DNA from 4 places in the Nicoliella spurrieriana genome. Region 1 is predicted to be linked to each of the others. Evidence: predicted binding sites of a transcription regulator. Region 1 holds the regulator's gene; each other region holds the start of a gene.
What was found. The regulator NrdR, encoded in region 1, represses ribonucleotide reductase genes. The targets are predictions, from matches to a motif close to ACACNATATATNGTGT.

Region 2: MOO44_RS02200 (redoxin NrdH) is a predicted target of NrdR. The motif match lies at 1,768-1,783, and genes of this name have one in related genera.
Region 3: nrdD (anaerobic ribonucleoside-triphosphate reductase) is a predicted target of NrdR. The motif match lies at 2,830-2,845, and genes of this name have one in related genera.
Region 4: pnuC (nicotinamide riboside transporter PnuC) is a predicted target of NrdR. The motif match lies at 1,703-1,718, and genes of this name have one in related genera.

What each region holds. Positions count from the first base shown of each region.
Region 1 covers NZ_CP093361.1:1,477,134-1,481,786, reverse strand. The annotation lists gene polA (DNA polymerase I) at 1-1,478, shown strand, start outside; gene mutM (DNA-formamidopyrimidine glycosylase) at 1,499-2,338, shown strand; gene coaE (dephospho-CoA kinase) at 2,331-2,921, shown strand; gene nrdR (transcriptional regulator NrdR) at 2,943-3,428, shown strand; gene MOO44_RS07470 (replication initiation and membrane attachment family protein) at 3,428-4,653, shown strand, end outside.
Region 2 covers NZ_CP093361.1:121,667-126,319, reverse strand. The annotation lists gene nrdE (class 1b ribonucleoside-diphosphate reductase subunit alpha) at 1-1,296, opposite strand, end outside; gene MOO44_RS02200 (redoxin NrdH) at 1,387-1,623, opposite strand; gene MOO44_RS02195 (class I SAM-dependent methyltransferase) at 1,863-2,465, shown strand; gene tadA (tRNA adenosine(34) deaminase TadA) at 2,481-2,975, shown strand; RNA gene ffs (signal recognition particle sRNA small type) at 2,998-3,097, shown strand; gene dnaX (DNA polymerase III subunit gamma/tau) at 3,237-4,653, shown strand, end outside.
Region 3 covers NZ_CP093360.1:94,745-99,397, reverse strand. The annotation lists gene nrdG (anaerobic ribonucleoside-triphosphate reductase activating protein) at 88-669, opposite strand; gene nrdD (anaerobic ribonucleoside-triphosphate reductase) at 611-2,803, opposite strand; gene MOO44_RS00470 (YczE/YyaS/YitT family protein) at 3,124-4,101, opposite strand; gene MOO44_RS00465 (GRP family sugar transporter) at 4,354-4,653, shown strand, end outside.
Region 4 covers NZ_CP093361.1:373,932-378,584, forward strand. The annotation lists gene MOO44_RS03320 (deoxynucleoside kinase) at 316-942, opposite strand; gene pnuC (nicotinamide riboside transporter PnuC) at 969-1,688, opposite strand; gene MOO44_RS03330 (fluoride efflux transporter FluC) at 1,908-2,258, opposite strand; gene MOO44_RS03335 (fluoride efflux transporter FluC) at 2,258-2,638, opposite strand; gene MOO44_RS03340 (zinc-dependent alcohol dehydrogenase family protein) at 3,096-4,106, shown strand; gene MOO44_RS03345 (VOC family protein) at 4,131-4,520, shown strand; gene MOO44_RS03350 (GH25 family lysozyme) at 4,629-4,653, opposite strand, start outside.

The sequences.
Region 1 (4,653 bases):
TTGAGCTTAATCACGTTGATTTTGACATGTTATTGGTCTCATACTTATTAAATACCAATGATAATAGTAATGATTTAAGCAAGGTCGCAAGTAAACATGGTTACTACCACGTCAAAAGTGACGAAGCAGTTTATGGAAAGGGTGCCAAGCGGTCGATTCCAGATGATGATGACAGATTATTCAACCACCTGGCTGCAAAGGCGCTGGCGATTACGACCCTGAAGCAAAAGATGCTTGACCAACTAGCTGAGCATGACCAAACTAAGTTATATACCGAATTGGAACTACCGATTGCGTTCGTATTAGCCCGGATGGAAATTGCTGGGATTACCGTTAATCGCGATCAACTAATGCAAATGGGTAGTAAGCTTTCCGAACGGATTGCTGAATGTGAACAGGCGATTTATAACGAAGCTGGGACCGAATTTAATATCGGTTCGCCCAAGCAACTAGGCGCGATCCTATTTGATAAGTTAAACTTACCGGTTATTAAGCGGACCAAGACTGGCTATTCGACTTCCGTTGATGTTTTGGAGCAATTAGCGCCCCAAGCACCAATTGTTGATAACATCTTAAAGTATCGTCAGTTAAGTAAGATTGCTTCGACCTATGTAGATGGATTATTAAAGGTCATTGATCCAGACGATAATAAGGTCCACACCCGTTACTTACAGACGTTGACCCAGACCGGGAGGCTATCTTCAGTGGATCCGAACCTGCAAAACATCCCGATTCGGACTGAAGAGGGGCGTCAGATTCGCCGGGCGTTCGTGCCTAGCCATCCCGGTTGGCAAATTTTCTCATCCGATTATTCGCAGATTGAACTGCGGGTATTGGCGTCGATTAGTGGTGACACTAACATGCAGGATGAATTTTTACACAATGATGATATTCACGCATCAACGGCTCGCCGAATTTTCGGCTTAAAATCAAATGCCGAAGTAACGCCCGAGCTAAGGCGGCAAGCCAAGGCGGTTAATTTTGGAATCGTTTATGGAATCAGTGACTTTGGCCTAGCTAAAAATACCGGAATCACCAGAAAGGCCGCTAAGCAATTTATCGAACGGTACTTTGCTGAATATCCAAACGTTCATAAGTATATGCAGGATTCGGTTAAACAAGCCCATGAACAGGGCTACGTAGAAACGATTACCCACCGGAGACGGTACTTACCTGATATTAATTCCCGGAATTTCCATTTGCGGTCATTTGCCGAACGGACTGCCATGAATTCACCGATTCAAGGTAGTGCTGCCGATATCATTAAAATTGCCATGATTAATATGGAAAGGGCAATTGAAGGAATGCAAGCCAACATGCTGTTACAGATTCATGATGAATTAGTCTTTGAGGCTCCTGAATCAGAAATTCCAGTGCTCCAAAAGTTAGTGCCCAAAATTATGGATTCAGCAGTTAAACTCCACGTTCCACTTAAGGTCGCCAGCCACTTTGGGGCCACTTGGTACGATGCTAAGTAAATAAAGAGAGGTTGAATTAAATGCCAGAATTACCAGAAGTTGAAACCGTCCGCAGAGGACTGACCCAGTTAGTTAAGGGGGCCCAGATTAAAAGCGTCGATGTAATTTATCCTAAGATGCTGAATGTGGATGCCCAAACGTTTATTGATTGTTTGAGCGGTAGTACGATCAACCAAATTGATCGACGTGGGAAGTACCTGTTATTCAGATTAAATAACGGCCACACCGTTGTTTCCCACCTTCGAATGGAAGGAAAGTACGATGTCGAAACGGATGGTGAAAAACCAGACAAACACACCCACATCATCATGCACCTAACCGATGGACGCGAACTCCGTTACAATGATAGCCGTAAATTCGGTCGGATGTATCTGATTAAAAATGGGGATGAACACACCTTGTCTGGAATCGGGACGATCGGTCCGGAACCAACGGAAACCGATTTAACGTTCGACTACATGAAGTCGATCATGAACAAGAGCCGCGGTAAAATTAAGCCATTTCTATTGAACCAAGACCACATTGCAGGACTTGGTAACATTTATACCGATGAAGTGCTTTGGATGAGTAAGATTCATCCAGAACAACCCACGAACTTAATTTCAGATGATCAGATTAAGGTGTTGCGCCGCAACATCATCGATGAAATTGCACTGGCCATCAAGGGGCATGGGACTACGGTTCATTCTTATTCCAATGCCTTTGGCGAAGCCGGTGAATTCCAAAGTCAGCTCCACGTATACGGCAAGAAGGGCCAACCCTGCGAACGTTGCGGGACGCCAATTGAAAAAATCAAGGTGGCCCAACGGGGAACTAGTTTTTGTCCGAACTGTCAAAGAGTTGTGGGCGTAGATGACTAAGCTGATTGGTTTGACCGGCAGCATCGGGACCGGGAAATCGACCGTAAGTAAACAGTTTAAAGCTTGCGGGGTGCCCATCATCGATGCCGATCGAATCGTTCATCAGTTGCAACGTCATGGCACTGATTGCTATTTAGCAATTGTGGATGCATTTGGCCCCACGGTCGCCGGTGAGGATGCCATCGACCGCAAGCGCCTCGGCCAAATCGTCTTTGCTGATCATGCTAAGCTAATGCAGCTGAATCGGCTATTGGATCCATACATTCGACACGCCATTTTAAAACGGATCAACGAGTTAAGTGCTCAACAAACCCCACTCGTGGTGTTAGATGCACCGCTGCTCTTTGAAGCGGGGTATGCTAGTTATACCGACTTAGTGGTGATGGTCACCTGTGATTCGGTGGAGCAGGTCGCACGGATCACCGCCCGCGACCACGTTAGTACGGCTAGGGCGGTCCAATTGATCGGAAAGCAATGGAGTCAATCGATTAAACAACAGTTAGCTAACGTTACGATTAATAATTCGGGTTCGATTGGTCAAACGAAGCAACAAGTGATAAAATTACTGGATAACTTACGATAAACGAACGGCGAGGTGAGCAAAATGAAATGTCCCCATTGTCATAAAAATAGTTCGCGGGTAATTGATTCTAGGCCGACGAATGATGGCACCGTCATCAGAAGGCGGCGAGAATGTGAAAACTGTGGGTATCGTTATACCACTTTTGAACGCGTCGAGACCGCACCATTATTGGTAATCAAGCACAACGGTAATCGTGAAGAGTTCAATCGCGATAAGGTGTTGCGCGGAATCATTCGATCTGCTGAAAAGCGACCGGTCTCATCAGATAAAATGGCGAAGATCGTTGATGATGTTGAAGCGAAAGTCAGAGCGACTGGTGACACCGAAGTCGCTAGTCAATTGATTGGTGAATACGTGATGAAGGAACTAGCCAACGTTGATGAGATTGCTTACATTCGCTTTGCAAGCGTTTACCGCCAGTTCAAGGATATGACCGTGTTTTATAACGAGATGAAGGAAGTCATGAACCGTGATCGTGACAAAGAATCAAAGGATAATGGTAAATAATGAGTAATCAACTAGCGCAAAACGACCCCCAAACGGGGTTCATTGTTGTTAAAAATGAACGGTTATCCGACCTAGCAAGCGAGGCAATCGATTTATTGTATCAACCCGTTATCGGCAGTGTTGCGACGGCATTGATCCGCTTACTTTGGCGATATAGTGATGAACGGCGTGAGGAATATCAGCAACGTTCCCATTCCGATGTGTTTGCATTTTTACAAATTGACTTTCGTAGGTTTAAGGAATGCCGGATTAAATTAGAGGGGGCGGGGTTATTAAGAACGTTCGTCCAACAAACCGACTCCAGTCCGGTGATTATTTATCAATTAGTGCCGCCCCTGACTGACCGGCAGTTTTTTAACGATGATCTTTTGAGCTTAGCACTATTGGAAAACATCGGGGAGTCCATGTACCAGCGCTTGGCCAACCGATTGTTGATCAAGCCGTTTCAAGCTGGGAGTGCCGAGGAAATTACCCAGAATTTCTTGGATTCATTTCAAATCGATGCTGATCAAATTACTGATCAACCCCAGACGATTGGGAATTTAAAGCGCGATTATGCTTTGCAGACCCCGGTGAATGATGCCCATGCGAAAGATGATTTCCAGGTGGATGCAAAGGACTTTGACTTTAACTTAGTCTTGGACTGCCTGGCAAAGTCGTATGTTCACATTGATCAGGTCAAAAAGTACTACCAACTAATTGTTAATGAACACCGCATGTATGGGATTGATGAAGTCTCAATTGCCAAATTGATCGTGCGGGCAACCAACGTTCGCAACAACGTATTTGACCCCACTAAATTAAAAATCTTGGTCAGTCGGATGTATGAGGCCCCGGTGCAAACGCCAGCTCCTGATTCCAATCAAACGCCGGCTGCAGATGCCCAGCCTAAATCCGGTGAATTTAATGCACAGGAACGTTCACTGATCAAGGGGGCTGAATACTATCCACCTGCCACTTTTTTAGCCAAGTTAAAGCATGCGCATAATGGCTTTCCGACTGGTTCTGAGAACCACTTGATCGAAGAGATGCTTGATCGACACGTGATGACCGACGGGGCTTTGAACATGCTAATTTACCACGTCCTAATTGATCGGGATAATCCCCAGATTCCAAAACAACTGTTTAATTACGTGGCTAACGATTGGATTCAAAATTATCACGTCCGGTCTGCTGTCGATGCCATGCGGGCGATTAAAGAGTATAATCAAAAGCAATCAGCTGG
Region 2 (4,653 bases), 350 kb from region 1:
CATTGATTCAATCGAGTGCCCAAAATTAGGTGCTGCCATCATGTTGACCATGTTAGTGGATCCTAAGTTACATGAAATATCGGTCCCTAGTTTAACGTATTCCTGCTTATTATTAACCGTGGAAGGCGTTTGAACCTGCATAATTTCTGAACAGAGGTTACTCATTACGATCTTACCGTCAATTGGGTTTGCCCGGTTGGCAGTATCGATATTAATGATGTATGGGTAACCAGATTCTTGTTGGAGCTTACTGATCTCAGTTTCTAATTCCCGCGCTTTGATCTTAGTCTTCTTAATTTCGGGATTGTTAACCATGTTGTCATATTCCTTAGTGATGTCAACGTATGAGAATGGTTTTCCGTAAATTCTTTCAACATCATATGGACTGAATAGATACATATCATCATCGTTTCTAACTAGTTCGTAAAACTTATCAGGAACCGTAACCCCAAGTGAAAGGGTCTTTACCCGAATCTTTTCATCGGCATTTTCCTTCTTGGCTGATAAGAAGGAAATGATATCGGGATGAAAGAGGCTTAGGTACACCACACCGGCTCCTTGGCGTTGCCCCAATTGGTTGGAGTATGAAAAGCTATCTTCTAATAACTTCATTACTGGAACGACCCCGCTAGCAGCCCCTTCAATGTGTTTGATGGGATCGCCAGCAGCTCGTAGGTTGGAGAGGTTGATTCCAACCCCACCACCGATTCGAGAAAGCTGAAGGGCAGAATTAATGGTCCGACCGATTGTATTCATGTCATCAGTCGTTTGAATTAGGAAACAAGAAACAAGTTCACCACGGCGTTTCCGCCCCGCATTCAAGAAACTAGGGGTCGCTGGTTGATAGCGTTGGTTAATAATTTCATCGGCTAAGCTCATTGCGAGTTCTTCATTACCATCAGCGAAATAAAGGGCGTTTACGGCAGCACGGTCAATAAAGTTTTCAAGGTAGTATTCATTATCGTCGGTCTTCAATGCGTATTGAGCATAAAATTTATACGCAGCCATAAAGGTCTTAAAGTGAAATGATTGTGATTTAAGATAGTCGTATACCTTTTCAATAAAGCTAAAGTTATACTTATTGATAAATTTTTTTTCCAGGTAATCATTGTCGATTAAGTATTGGTAGCGTTCCTTCAGTGAGGCAAAGTGCTTAGTGTTTGGTTCGACGTTTTCCCTTAGGAATGCAGCAAGGGCCTCCTTATCCTTATCCAACTGGATTTGACCATCAACTGGGATGTTGATTTCATTATTCAAGTCGTAATAGGTAACGTCCTTTAAATCTGATAGTCCCATTATTTCTCCACGCTTTCTCTAAAAATTTGCTAAAATAAAAGTGGCGAGGTCTTTAAAAGACATCGCCAACTTCAGTAGAATAATTGCAGTTTATGCCATTACCGCTAGTTTGTTTAACTGATCGGGTCTAAAGCCACTAAAGGGTTCGATTCCATCAGCCTTAATAACTGGGGTAGCCATAAAGCCCGCTTCTTTCAAAGTGTCAATGTATTCTGGCTGTTCATCGATATTAATTTCTTTAAAATCAACACCGTGTTCTTCCAGGAATCGTTTGGTCATTTTGCATTGCATGCAGTTATTTTTTGAAAATACAGTAATTTGTGTCATAATCGCGGCCTCCAGTTGTTTTCGCATCCTAGCAATTAGCTAGCTAATTGCTAGGAACTAGTAAATAATATGTATTTTATTCTACACCCTTGTTGAATAATTTCAACGTAAAATACCACAAGTAGTGTTTGCAAAATTCGTGTAACACTAGATGTGGTATCATGTGATAATACGTGAAACAATTTTTAATTTAATTTTGGTAACTAATTAAGATTATGAAATAGAAATGGATGATAAAAATGACCGAATATTATTATACACCAAATCCCGATGTTGAACACGCAAAACAGAATTGGAATTTTGAATTATTGGGCAATCAGCTGACCTTTGCTACTGATAATGGTGTTTTTTCCAAACGAACGGTGGATTATGGGTCACGCGTTTTAATTAATAGCGTTGAAATTGCTGAGTTGCCGGATGGAGACATCCTAGACCTTGGTTGTGGATATGGCCCAATTGGCCTCGCCCTTGCAAAGCGCTATTCAGATCGACACTTCTTGATGAGCGATGTGAATAACCGGGCCCTCGGCTTGGCGAAGGAAAACGCCCAGCAAAACCACATTGCTAACGTTACGATTCAAAATTCCGATGGCTATCAGGCAATTGACGCTACCTTTGCTGCGGTAATCACTAACCCACCAGTACGAGCAGGTAAAACGGTGGTCGATAATATGATTACCGGGGCATTAGAACACCTGATCAGTGGAGGGCGGTTGACCGTGGTGCTTCAAAAAAAGCAGGGGGCGCCATCCGCTAAAAAATTAATGGCCAATACGTTTGGTAACTGTAAGGTCATTAAACGCGACAAGGGTTACTATATTTTGGAAAGTACCAAGCACTAGGGAGGAATGCGTCTAATGAACGATCAACGGATTGAAGCCTTTATGCAACGGGCATTAATACAGGCGCGGGCGGCCAATTCCATTCATGAAGTTCCGATTGGTGCCGTGGTCGTTCACGACGGACGGGTAATTGGGACCGGTCATAACCTACGTGAACTAGCGGAAGATGCCACTGGGCATGCGGAGATTTATGCGATCCAAGAGGCCTGTGCCGTTTTAAATAGTTGGCGATTGGAGGATTGTGACCTCTACGTTACCGTTGAGCCATGCTTAATGTGTGCTGGTGCAATCCTAAATTCACGGATCAAAAACCTATATTATGGGTCCCCAAACCCCAAGGGCGGCGTGGTCGATAGCCTCTATCAGGTTTTGAACGACCCCCGTTTTAACCACCAGGTGAACGTGACTGGTGGGGTTTTGGCTAATGAATCTGCGGCAATTATGAAGGCGTTTTTCAAGGCTGCTCGCAAGCGTAAAAAACTAGCTCGTCGTTCTGGACAAGTTAGGTAAAATAAGTTAAGATAATATTTGCCGTTAGGCCTTGGAGCAAGGACGTGCTAACGAACCGTGTCAGGTCCGAGAGGAAGCAGCACTAAGTTTCCTACGTTCTGTGCTTCTTGTACATAGCAATTAATCTCTTAGTCGTTTATGACTGGGGGCTTTTTTATTTTATTATTAATTTTTAGAGTGGCGGAGTGGCATTGGAGTTGCGCGTGCTATAATAAATTGAATTAGGTTCGTTGTTTTTGACTATGATGAGGGGGAAAACTATTGAGTTATCAAGCATTATATCGGGTCTGGCGACCCCAACGATTTGCTGATCTAGTGGGCCAACCGGTAATTACTGAAACGTTGAAGAACACCATTATTACCAATCAAATTAGTCATGCTTACCTATTTGCAGGCCCCCGCGGAACTGGGAAAACATCAGCTGCTAAAATCTTTGCTAAGGCAGTTAACTGTCCAAATGCAAAGGATGGGGAACCATGTAATGAATGTAGCATTTGTAAGGCGATTACCAATGGCACCCTCAATGATGTAATCGAAATTGATGCGGCTTCCAATAACGGGGTCGATGAGATTCGTGATATTCGCGATAAGGCGAAGTACGCACCGACCGAAGCGACTTATAAGGTCTACATCATCGATGAAGTGCACATGCTATCAACGGGGGCATTCAATGCATTGTTAAAGACATTGGAAGAACCTCCCACAAATGTGATTTTTATTCTAGCTACGACCGAACCCCACAAGTTACCAGCCACGATCATTTCACGGACCCAACGCTTTGATTTTAAGCGAATTCAACCCAAGGATATTCTGGAACGAATGGAATACATTCTAAAGCAAAAGGATGTTAAGTACGATGACAAAGCGCTGCGGGTAATTGCTAGGGCTGCTGAAGGTGGGATGCGGGATGCACTTAGCATTTTGGATCAAACCATGTCGTATGGGGATGATGTAGTAACCTATGAAAACGCACTTCAAGTTACCGGAAGCGTGACCACTTCGCTCTTGACTGAATTCGTTAGCGAAGTGGCCCATCAAGACGTGAAAGCTGCCCTAGTGTCAGTGCGCAAAATAGTTGATGCTGGTAAGGATGCCAATCAGTTTATTGAGGACTTGATTAGTTATTACCAAAACACCTTACTTTATAAGCAAGCTCCTGAAATGGTCTTGGAACAAGAATTGGGCATCGTTGACGACCAGTTCAAGCAAATCGCGACCGATGCAAACGCCAATGTAATCTATCAAATCATTGAAATTTTGAATGACATTCAACAACAAATGCGTTACACGCTCCATCCAGATGTTTATCTGGAGGTATTAACGGTTAAAATTGCCACGTTGAATCGTGGCGGCGTTGAGGGTTCAGCTGCCGATAGTAAACAAATTGAACAACTTACGGGTGAAATCAACGACTTAAAACAACAACTTAGCGCCCTGAAACAATCCGTTATAACGACTGATTCCAAACCACAAGCTCAATCGACGCCTAAACAGTCAGCAACCCCCCAGCCGGCACCTGTTAAAAAGCAATCGGCACCAAGCCATCGCGTTAATTTGGAAAAGATTTACCCGATCTTGGATCATGCGACCCGCTCAGATCTTAACCGCATCAAGAGTTCTTGGGCTGAATTGGTTCAAAATTTAGATGTGGTTCAAAGGTCATTGATGAACATTGCGA
Region 3 (4,653 bases), on a different replicon from region 1:
TAATAAGTTATAAACAGCCTAAAAACAAGTCCCTAACTGAATTAATCAGCTAGGGACTTGTTAAACCCTTACTCTTTATGAAGCTAATTAGTGCACTAATCGATCCCAAATCACAACGCGATTTTGGGCTAGTGATTTAGGAACATCAATGATCCGTTGGTTTGCACTGCCCCTAAATTGCAGCGTCAAGTCCTTTTGTGATTCTAAAAAACGACCATCTACTAAAATATCAATCAAGGACAGTAGCCTTAATTTATCATAGGATTCCTGCATTAATTCTTCCCATGTATAACCACTCCAAGACCAAATATCCTTATGATCCCCAAATTCCTTGCGAATCCGTTTACAAAGTTTTAGACAAACTTGTGTATTTAAAAATGGTTCACCGCCTAGTAATGTTAACCCCTGGACGTACGGTTTACGCATATCTTCAATAATCTGATTTTCCAATTCCTGCGTATATGGTTGACCATAATGAAAGTTTTGCGCTGCTACATTATAACAGCCTGGACAATTAAATAGGCACCCACTCACGTATAAACTACACCGAATACCCTCACCATCTACAAAATTAAATGGTTTGTAATCAGCAATATATTCTAGACTAACTTTATTCGCGAGCCATTCTTTGGGAGTCGGATTGTTTGGCTTTCTCATGTTCTGCGGCATTTCTGATCATTCCTCCTGTCATATTCTTTACACGGGCTGATATTTCTTGGTGTCTTCCGTGAACCATTGGGCGCGCTTGCGGATTTCCTAGGTATCCACAGGTTCTTTTAACTACATCACAGTACTTCGGATCATGATTACCACATTGTGGGCAAACAAACCCCCGGGCAGTTGCATTAAAGTCACCCCTAAACCCACACTTAAAGCACTGGTCAATCGAAGTATTCGTCCCTAGGTAGCCAACGTGATCATATGCCCAATCCCAAACTGCTTCTAAGGCCTTAGGATTTTGTTTTAGATTCGGATATTCGCAGTAATGAATAAATCCTGCCGATGCATAGTGTGGATATGCCTCTTCGAACGTCAATTTATCAAATGGAGTCGGGCTTTTTCTAACATCGTAGTGAAAGCTATTTGTATAGTATTCCTTATCCGTTATTGCAGCCACTTTGCCAAATTTTTTGATATCATCCTGGCAGAAAGTGTCAGTTAATGATTCAGCAGGGGTCGAGTATAAACTATAGTGATAGCCACTTTGCTTTGACCACTTCTGGCAGAGCAGGTTCAGTTGTTTTACAATTTCAACCGTAAATAAATGCGCCTGCTGATTTCGCTCCCAATCAGGACCAAAGAAACTGGCTCCCACCTCATATAGTCCAATGTAGCCAACTGAGACCGTTGCTCGTTCATGGTTAAATAATTCGTCAACACTATCGTCATCACTAAGTTGCTTCCCAAATGCTCCGTATTTATAAAGTAATGGCGCATTCGCTGGTTTAGCTTCCGTACACCGCTTAATTCGATACGCTAATGCTTGGTGAACAATTCGCATTTTATCCTTAAAAATGGTCCAAAATTGTTCTTGATCTCCATTAGCATATAAAGCAATGCGTGGTAGGTTAACGGTAACTACCCCTAGATTCATCCGGCCAGCGTTAACTTCATTTCCATCATCATCCACCCATTTAGGTAGAAACGAGCGGCACCCCATCGGGGCTTTAAAGTTTCCGGTAATCTCTGTCAATTTATCATAATTTAAAATATCGGGATACATCCGCTTAGTCGAGCAATCCACTGCTAATTGCTTAATATCATAATTCGGGTCACCCGGATTTAAATTTAATCCCCGTTTTAAAGCAAATGTCAGTTTAGGGAAAATGGCTGTTCGTTTTTCAACCCCTAAGCCCTTAATCCGAATTCGAAAAATATCTTTTTGAATCTCGCGCTCGAACCAATTCGTCCCTAAGCCAAAACTAACGGTTGTAAACGGCGTTTGCCCCTGGGATGAATATAGCGTATTAATTTCATATTCTAATGCCTGCATTGCATCATAAATATCCTTTTGAGTTCGCTCCCTTGCATACTCAGCATGCTTTTCAGGAGTAACCCATTTCTGAGCTTCTCGGATATGTTTTTGATAGTTTAATTTTGCAAATGGTGCCAACACTTCATCAGCTCGGTCGAAAGAAATGCCACCATACTGTAATGAGGCAACATTAGCGATAATTTGAGCCACTTGGGCGGTAGCAGTCTGAATTGACTTTGGGGATGCGACCTTCGCATTCCCAATTTTAAAGCCGTGATTCAACATTGTTTTAAAGTCAACTAAACAACAATTAGTTTCAGGAGTCGCCGGAGAATAATCTAAATCGTGCCAATGAATATCACCACGAAGATGGGCTTTAGCAACTAACGGCGGTAACATCCTTAAGCCAATTGCCTTGCTAGAGCGGCCAGCTTGTAAATCACGTTGGGTATTAAAAACATTACTGTCCTTATTTGCATTCTCATGAATTACTCTTGAATTTTTATTAAATAGCTTTTTAATATTACGATCAATATCAATTGATTTTTCCCACATCAACTGGTCTTGTTCATAATAACTTTGATATTTTCGTTGTGCATCAATTAAGTGGTTATTGTTCATAATATTGTTAAATGTTTCACGAATAACTGAAGATTTTAATTCATTTTGATTATTAACGTGCTTAAATAACTCTTGATAGAACTGATTTTGTAAATCAGCATTGAGTGACAATTGACCAAATAGATAGTCTAATTTGTATCTAAAAAATGGTGTTTTGTCACCACTATTTTTAATGATCGTAATTTGATTTAAATTTTTAGAATGCATTGCATAACAGGTCCCTTCTGTAAATTACACTATATATAGCACCTTATATAAAGATAAACCATAGATATGGTGTTATCAAGGGCAGCTTTTGTAAAATAAAATAACTCGTTTGCAACCAATTGGCGCTAAAGATTGATATCATTACATTTCAAATTAAAAATCAAATTTTAAAAAAAATCAGAAGCATTATATCACTTACATTAACTAATCTCACAAGTTTGATATTTATTTCACAATTAATTGATTTTTGTCTCATTTCGGTCATAAAAAAACACCCCAAAGTTTTAGATAAACTTTAGGGTGCAGTGGAACTAATGTGTTTATTTTAGATTTAATTCATCGGATTCCTCTAATTTAGGAATTTTAATATGCCGCTTTCTCGCTTCTTCATTTAATGCATTTAGACGAGTTTGTAAATTACGCTGTAACCTAACTGATTTTTCAATTGATCTTTGCGTGTTATGGGTTAATTCAATTAACTCTTCATCTGAATACCCAGATAAATGCTGTTCAACGAAATTGGTTTGTTGGTAAGCATGGACCACCATGCTATAACCCATTTTACCAACACCAGCAATTCCTGAACTAGCGTTTTTGATCGTTGGTTCAGCACTAAAGTGATCAATATGATAAACCATTTGTTGACTAAAGTGTTCGTTCCAATAGTTGATAAGGGGACCAGCAAAGAAGGCAACGACTAACGTCAAAATACCAACCGCACCATGGGCAAAAAACGCAATTACCATAAATGTAATATCCTGAATGTTTCTAACTAATTGATATTTAATATGCAATCGACTAGAAAAAATGGGCGCAATTGCATCATATGGGGCAGCCCCTAATGATGGGGAGGTGTAAATGGATGTTCCAAGTGTAAATAGAAGCAATCCAGCAATCACATCGACAATGACAACGTAAATTCCTGAACCATGTGGAAAAATAAGGCCGTACAAAGAAGAGAACCATTGAATTTCATATCCAACTAACACCATGTTTAAAATGGTTCCAATCCCAATTTGCTTTCGACCAAAAATTAACACCAGAATGAACATTCCAATATTAACCATTAATTGAAATGAACCCAACTCCATGTGTAATGTATTGGAAAATCCAATATTCATCGCAGTGAATGGATCCATCCCTAAATTAGCCTGTTTTAAGAACGCAGCCCCCATTGAAAGAATTGCAATTCCAACAAACGACATTAATGATTTTAAAATAATATTGATAAATTTATTTTTGAGTTGTTTTACGTTGTTATCCTCCAATTGGTTGCTGGCAGCATTAGTATCTGCCAATTAAATCAACTCCTTTAATGTAAGTACAATGTTATTATATAACATTTTAAAATCTTTTTTAAAAAAAGCGCTTTCAAAATTTTTTTATTTTTTAATCTGGTGGGCTAAAACGCTTTCATGAATACGTTTTCATTGTTGTTTCATAGGGTTTTTTAAGCGTTTTTTAGCATTGCATATATTTACCTCAGTACAAAAAAGGTATACAATTAACACTATCAAATAAGAAGTATGTTTTAAAAAGGAGTTTAAAAAATGAATATTCTAGTCGGATTAGTCCCAGCTGCACTCTGGGGATTAATGCCTTTAATTGCTGGTAAAACTGGTGGTCGACCAATTAACCAATTAGTTGGAAATACCTATGGGGCCCTAATTGTTGCAATTGTAATTGCACTGTTCAAACACCCACAACTATCAGGAAGTGCGTTCTTTTGGTGTTTGCTTTCTGGTGCATGTTGGGCATGTGGTCAGCTATCGCAATACTGGTCATTCCCAGAGATCGGAGTATCGAGAGCAATGCCAATTTCTACTGGGGCTCAATTAGTTGGAACATCA
Region 4 (4,653 bases), 610 kb from region 1:
AAGGACAAAATAACTTAATGTTAATTATAAATTAAATGGAGATGATTTTTTCATGCAACTCAAAATGACTGTAACTCTAGTTACCGCTGTTTTACTCCTTTCTGTCCCAGCTACCAGCAAAGTTAAAAAGAGCAAGCAAAATAGTGCTAAAACAAAGGTTACTTTCAAAAATAGTAGGGTTTCAGTAACCTACACTGAAAATGATCACAATAAAAAGGAACCCACGTACTCATTTAGCACTAAATACCAAAAATCTGGCAATCAATATAAATTAAAAAGCCACCATTGTCTAAATGACAATGGCGGCTTTTTAACTTATTCATTTAATTTAGCATCAATTTGGTTCAGGACCGCGGTTAAGTCCGCTGCGCTATTAACAAAATCGTATTGATCGCCATCAATTTTTAATTTAGGGCTAATATCATAATTTTGAAACCATTTCTGGTATGCCACTCGTAATTCTCGGTAGTAATCTAATAGTTCATCGGATTGTTCAAAATCGCGCCCCCGTTTTTTAATTCGTGCTAACTGGGTGTCTAAACTGACCTCAATATACACTAGCAAATCCGGGCGTTTCTTTTTCGCTGCAAATGGTAGTTCCTCCATCATGTTATCCAATAATTCATGATAAATCGCTGCCTCGGCATCGTTAATATTTCCCAACCGATGGTTTAAATCAGTAAACAACGCATCTTCATAGATTGAACGGTCTAAAACGTTGTTATCATCCCGTTGCGCTCGCTTAATCATTTCAAAACGCTTATTTAAAAAATAAATTTGTAATAAAAAACCGTATTTCTGTTTATCCTGATAAAACAATGGTAATACTGGATTATCCCCAACTGGTTCGTAGAACGCCTTCGTTCCAAGGTGCTTCGCTACCCGGGTAGTCAATGATGACTTCCCTGCGCCAATCGTTCCAGCTAATACAAGCATCGGCATAGGATCCCCCTTTTAATCGACCCAAATTAATTATCCAGCTGTTTAGCAAACCATGGACTCTTGGTAAACGCTAGAATATCATTTCCAATGTACAACATATAGGTTACAAATAGCACTGGTGATGCCCCACCCTGTGCTGCAGTGATCCCCCATAAAATAACTGATAAAATGCCCTGGGCAAACCAAAAATAATAGGTTTCCCGTTTCTTTAACGTGGTTAAAATCGCGCCCATGATTCCAGTTGTTGATGAAATCGAATCAATCAATGGCCGCGGACTGTCAGTAAGGTGAACCAACAGGGTATGCATAATCAAAACCACAACAACAAAGCCGAATACGTATGGTAACCAGTTTTTAATGGTCGTGGCAACACTATCGCCTCGCAGACCAGAAATTTTTTGTTCAGCATCTTGATTCCAACTAGGCATTAACAATACCGGAACATCTAATAATACGATATAGCTAAGTTGCATCACAATTTCCATGTAATTCTTGGCGGTAAATGCAACCGCAATTAATAAGATCGCACTAAGTAAGCCCAACCAACCGTTGACTGGTTTTGCATTATTAATTGCCAGTACACAGGTTAAACCTAGCGCACCAGCAATAAACGTTACAATACTAATCGTAGTCATCGGGCTACTTAGCGTTAATGCTAAGTTAAATCCTAACCCAAAGAATAATAGAATGTATGATTGGACATTCCAGCCCAACAATTGGCTCCATAGCCACTTACAATAATTCATTCAAAACGCTCCCAACACAATATATAGTACCTAAATAACTAAAAATATCTATATATAGTTATTTTAGTCGACTCGTTCTATTATATCCAAATTAGAATTGATTTCAATCTCGTTAATTAAACGATTGAATCGTAAACGTGTTATTTTTCAATTAGCAAATCCACGAAAGGACCCCTAGCCATAAGCATAAATAAAGGGGATGGCCACCCCATCCCCGTACTAAATTGCCATTCCGATTAAAGCTGCTAAGATTCCTAATAAAGTAGTTAAAATAAAGTATATCCCGGCCCATTGTGGATGTTTAATCTGCAGTTTGACCGTTTCATTCATGAACGTAGAGAACGTAGTATAGCCACCCAGAATCCCACTCCCGATTAGAAATGCGATGGATCCATCAGCAAGGTGGCCAGTTAATAAGCCTAGCAAAAACGCACCGGACACATTGATCACCACGGTAGCCAGCGGAAATTCCTTCCACCCCATGCGATTGCCAATTAATTCAATCATGCCATATCGAATGACCGCTCCAAACGCAGCGGCAAATCCCACAAGTACAATTTTGGTAATCATTATTTTTCACCCGCCTTTGCAATAACGTAATCAGCGAGTTTGACCCCAATTAATGCGAATATATATCCAAAAATCAAACTGATTGAAAGATACCAGAATGAATTAATTAGTGAAATTTTGAGCAGCTTCACAAAATCGACCGTAAACGTTGAAAAAGTAGTAAAGCTACCAATAAACCCCACGGTAATCCCACTTAAAACATCACTCGAAATATTCATCAATAGTGGCAGAGTACTAGCAATAAATGATAGTAAGAACGTCCCAATTAAATTAATTGCAATAATCATTGCAAAGTGTTGATTACCAGATAATAACGTTAACCACTCACGAAGTGCACCGCCTAAGAACCCAAAACAGATAATATAAATAATCCTACGCAACTAAATCGCCTTCCTTAGCTTTATTAATTTATCCTATCATAATTAAGTGATTATGCACTTTAGTTAAGAAATTCACAAAATAAAGTAAAAATATCATTTTTAATTTTTTATTCATGCAACCGGTTGTAATTTGCATAATTATATAAAAACAAATTAATTAATTATTAACATTTGTGAAACCATGAACTATCTTTGCTAATAAATCAACATTCACCCTTGCTTACTAGGTATTCCACTAATGTGATTTTATTCATTTATAAATTGAATTATCGTTATATTTATAAGAAATAATAGTTGATTATTTAACAATAATCATTAGTATTATAAGTGTAATCAAAAGTAACTAACTACTAACTAGTTGGTGTTAATTGGTTATTTCATATCAAATCGTTATTGAAAGCCTGATCATTTGATTGGGTTAAAAAATTTATTATATTTATAAAGGGGATATTTACACATGAAAGCATTAGTATTAACTGGTACTAAACAAATGGAAATCCAAGATTTGGATACTCCAACTCCAAAGCCTGACGAAGTTTTAGTTAAGACCGCATACGCAGGTATCTGTGGTACTGACGACGCATTATACAATGGTCTTCCAGGTTCAGCAGATGCTGTTCCTCCAATTGTTTTAGGACATGAAAACTCAGGGGTTGTTGAAGCCGTTGGTGCTAACGTTACCCAATTTAAGAAGGGTGACCGTGTTGCTGTTGACCCTAACATCTACTACCCTAAGGACAAGTACTTCCGTGTTGACCGTCCACAATTAGCTGAAGACTTATCAGCTGTTGGTGTTACTCGTGATGGTGGTTTGGAAGAATACTTCACTGCTCCTGAATCAGTTGTATACCACGTTCCAGCTAACCTTTCATTAAAGGCTGCTTGTTCTACTGAACCTGTATCATGTGGTGTTCACGGTGTTCGTCGTCTTAACTTACAACCACACTACAAGGCACTTGTTATGGGTGATGGTTACATGGGTCTATTATTCGTTGAATTATTAAAGGCTTACGGTGTTCAACACGTTGACTTAACTGGTCGTCATGATGACAAGTTAGCTGAAGAACAAAAGCTTACTGGTGCAGACCACGTTATCAACACTGAATCTGGTGACATTACTGAAGAATACGACATCGTTATTGAAGCCGTTGGTCGTCCAGAAACTCAAGAAAAGGCAATCGAAGTTGCAGGTAAGGGTGGTCAAATCCTTATGTTTGGTGTTGGTCGTCCAGATCAAACATTCACTGTTAACACTTACGAAGTATTCCAAAAGGAATTAGACATCAAGGGTTCATTCATTAACCCATACTCATTCGATGACTCCCTTGCATTAATGGCAAGTGGCAAAATTGATGTTGAACCACTTATCAAGAACGTTCTTCAACTTAACGAAGTTGTTGGTAAGCTTGATGGTTCTGACAAGCGCCCTGGTAAGTCAGTTGTTGAACTTGACGGTAGCTTGAAATAATTAATTTCTACGGAGGCATATAAAATGGCTTTACAAGATTACTTCACTGGACTTCAACACGTTGGAATCCCATCAAAAGACTTAGATAAAACAATTGCGTTTTACAAGAAGTTAGGCTTTGAAGAAGCTGGTTTGTTCCATAATGGTGAAAACCGTTGTGCGTTCATGAGATACAACAACTTAACCATTGAAACTTGGGAAGGTGACCCCGTTACTATGAAGAACGGTGCCATTAACCACTTTTCAATGAACTGTACTGACGTTGACAAGGCTTTCGAAGCTGCTAAGGCTGAAGGCTTTGACATGGTCAACGATGAAATCCAATCCATCCCTTCATTCTGGGATAATGGAATTCGGTTCTTTAACATCTTAGGACCAAACCATGAAACGATTGAATTCTGTCAAATTGTCTAGTTAAGACTTAAAAATAACCACGATGATTAAATCATCGTGGTTATTTTTTTATCTTTAGTAGTAAAAAAGCTTTGATCCTAAGAATTAGAATCAAGGCTTTTTTTAAATTTATTTAACTGCTTTAACGTAACTC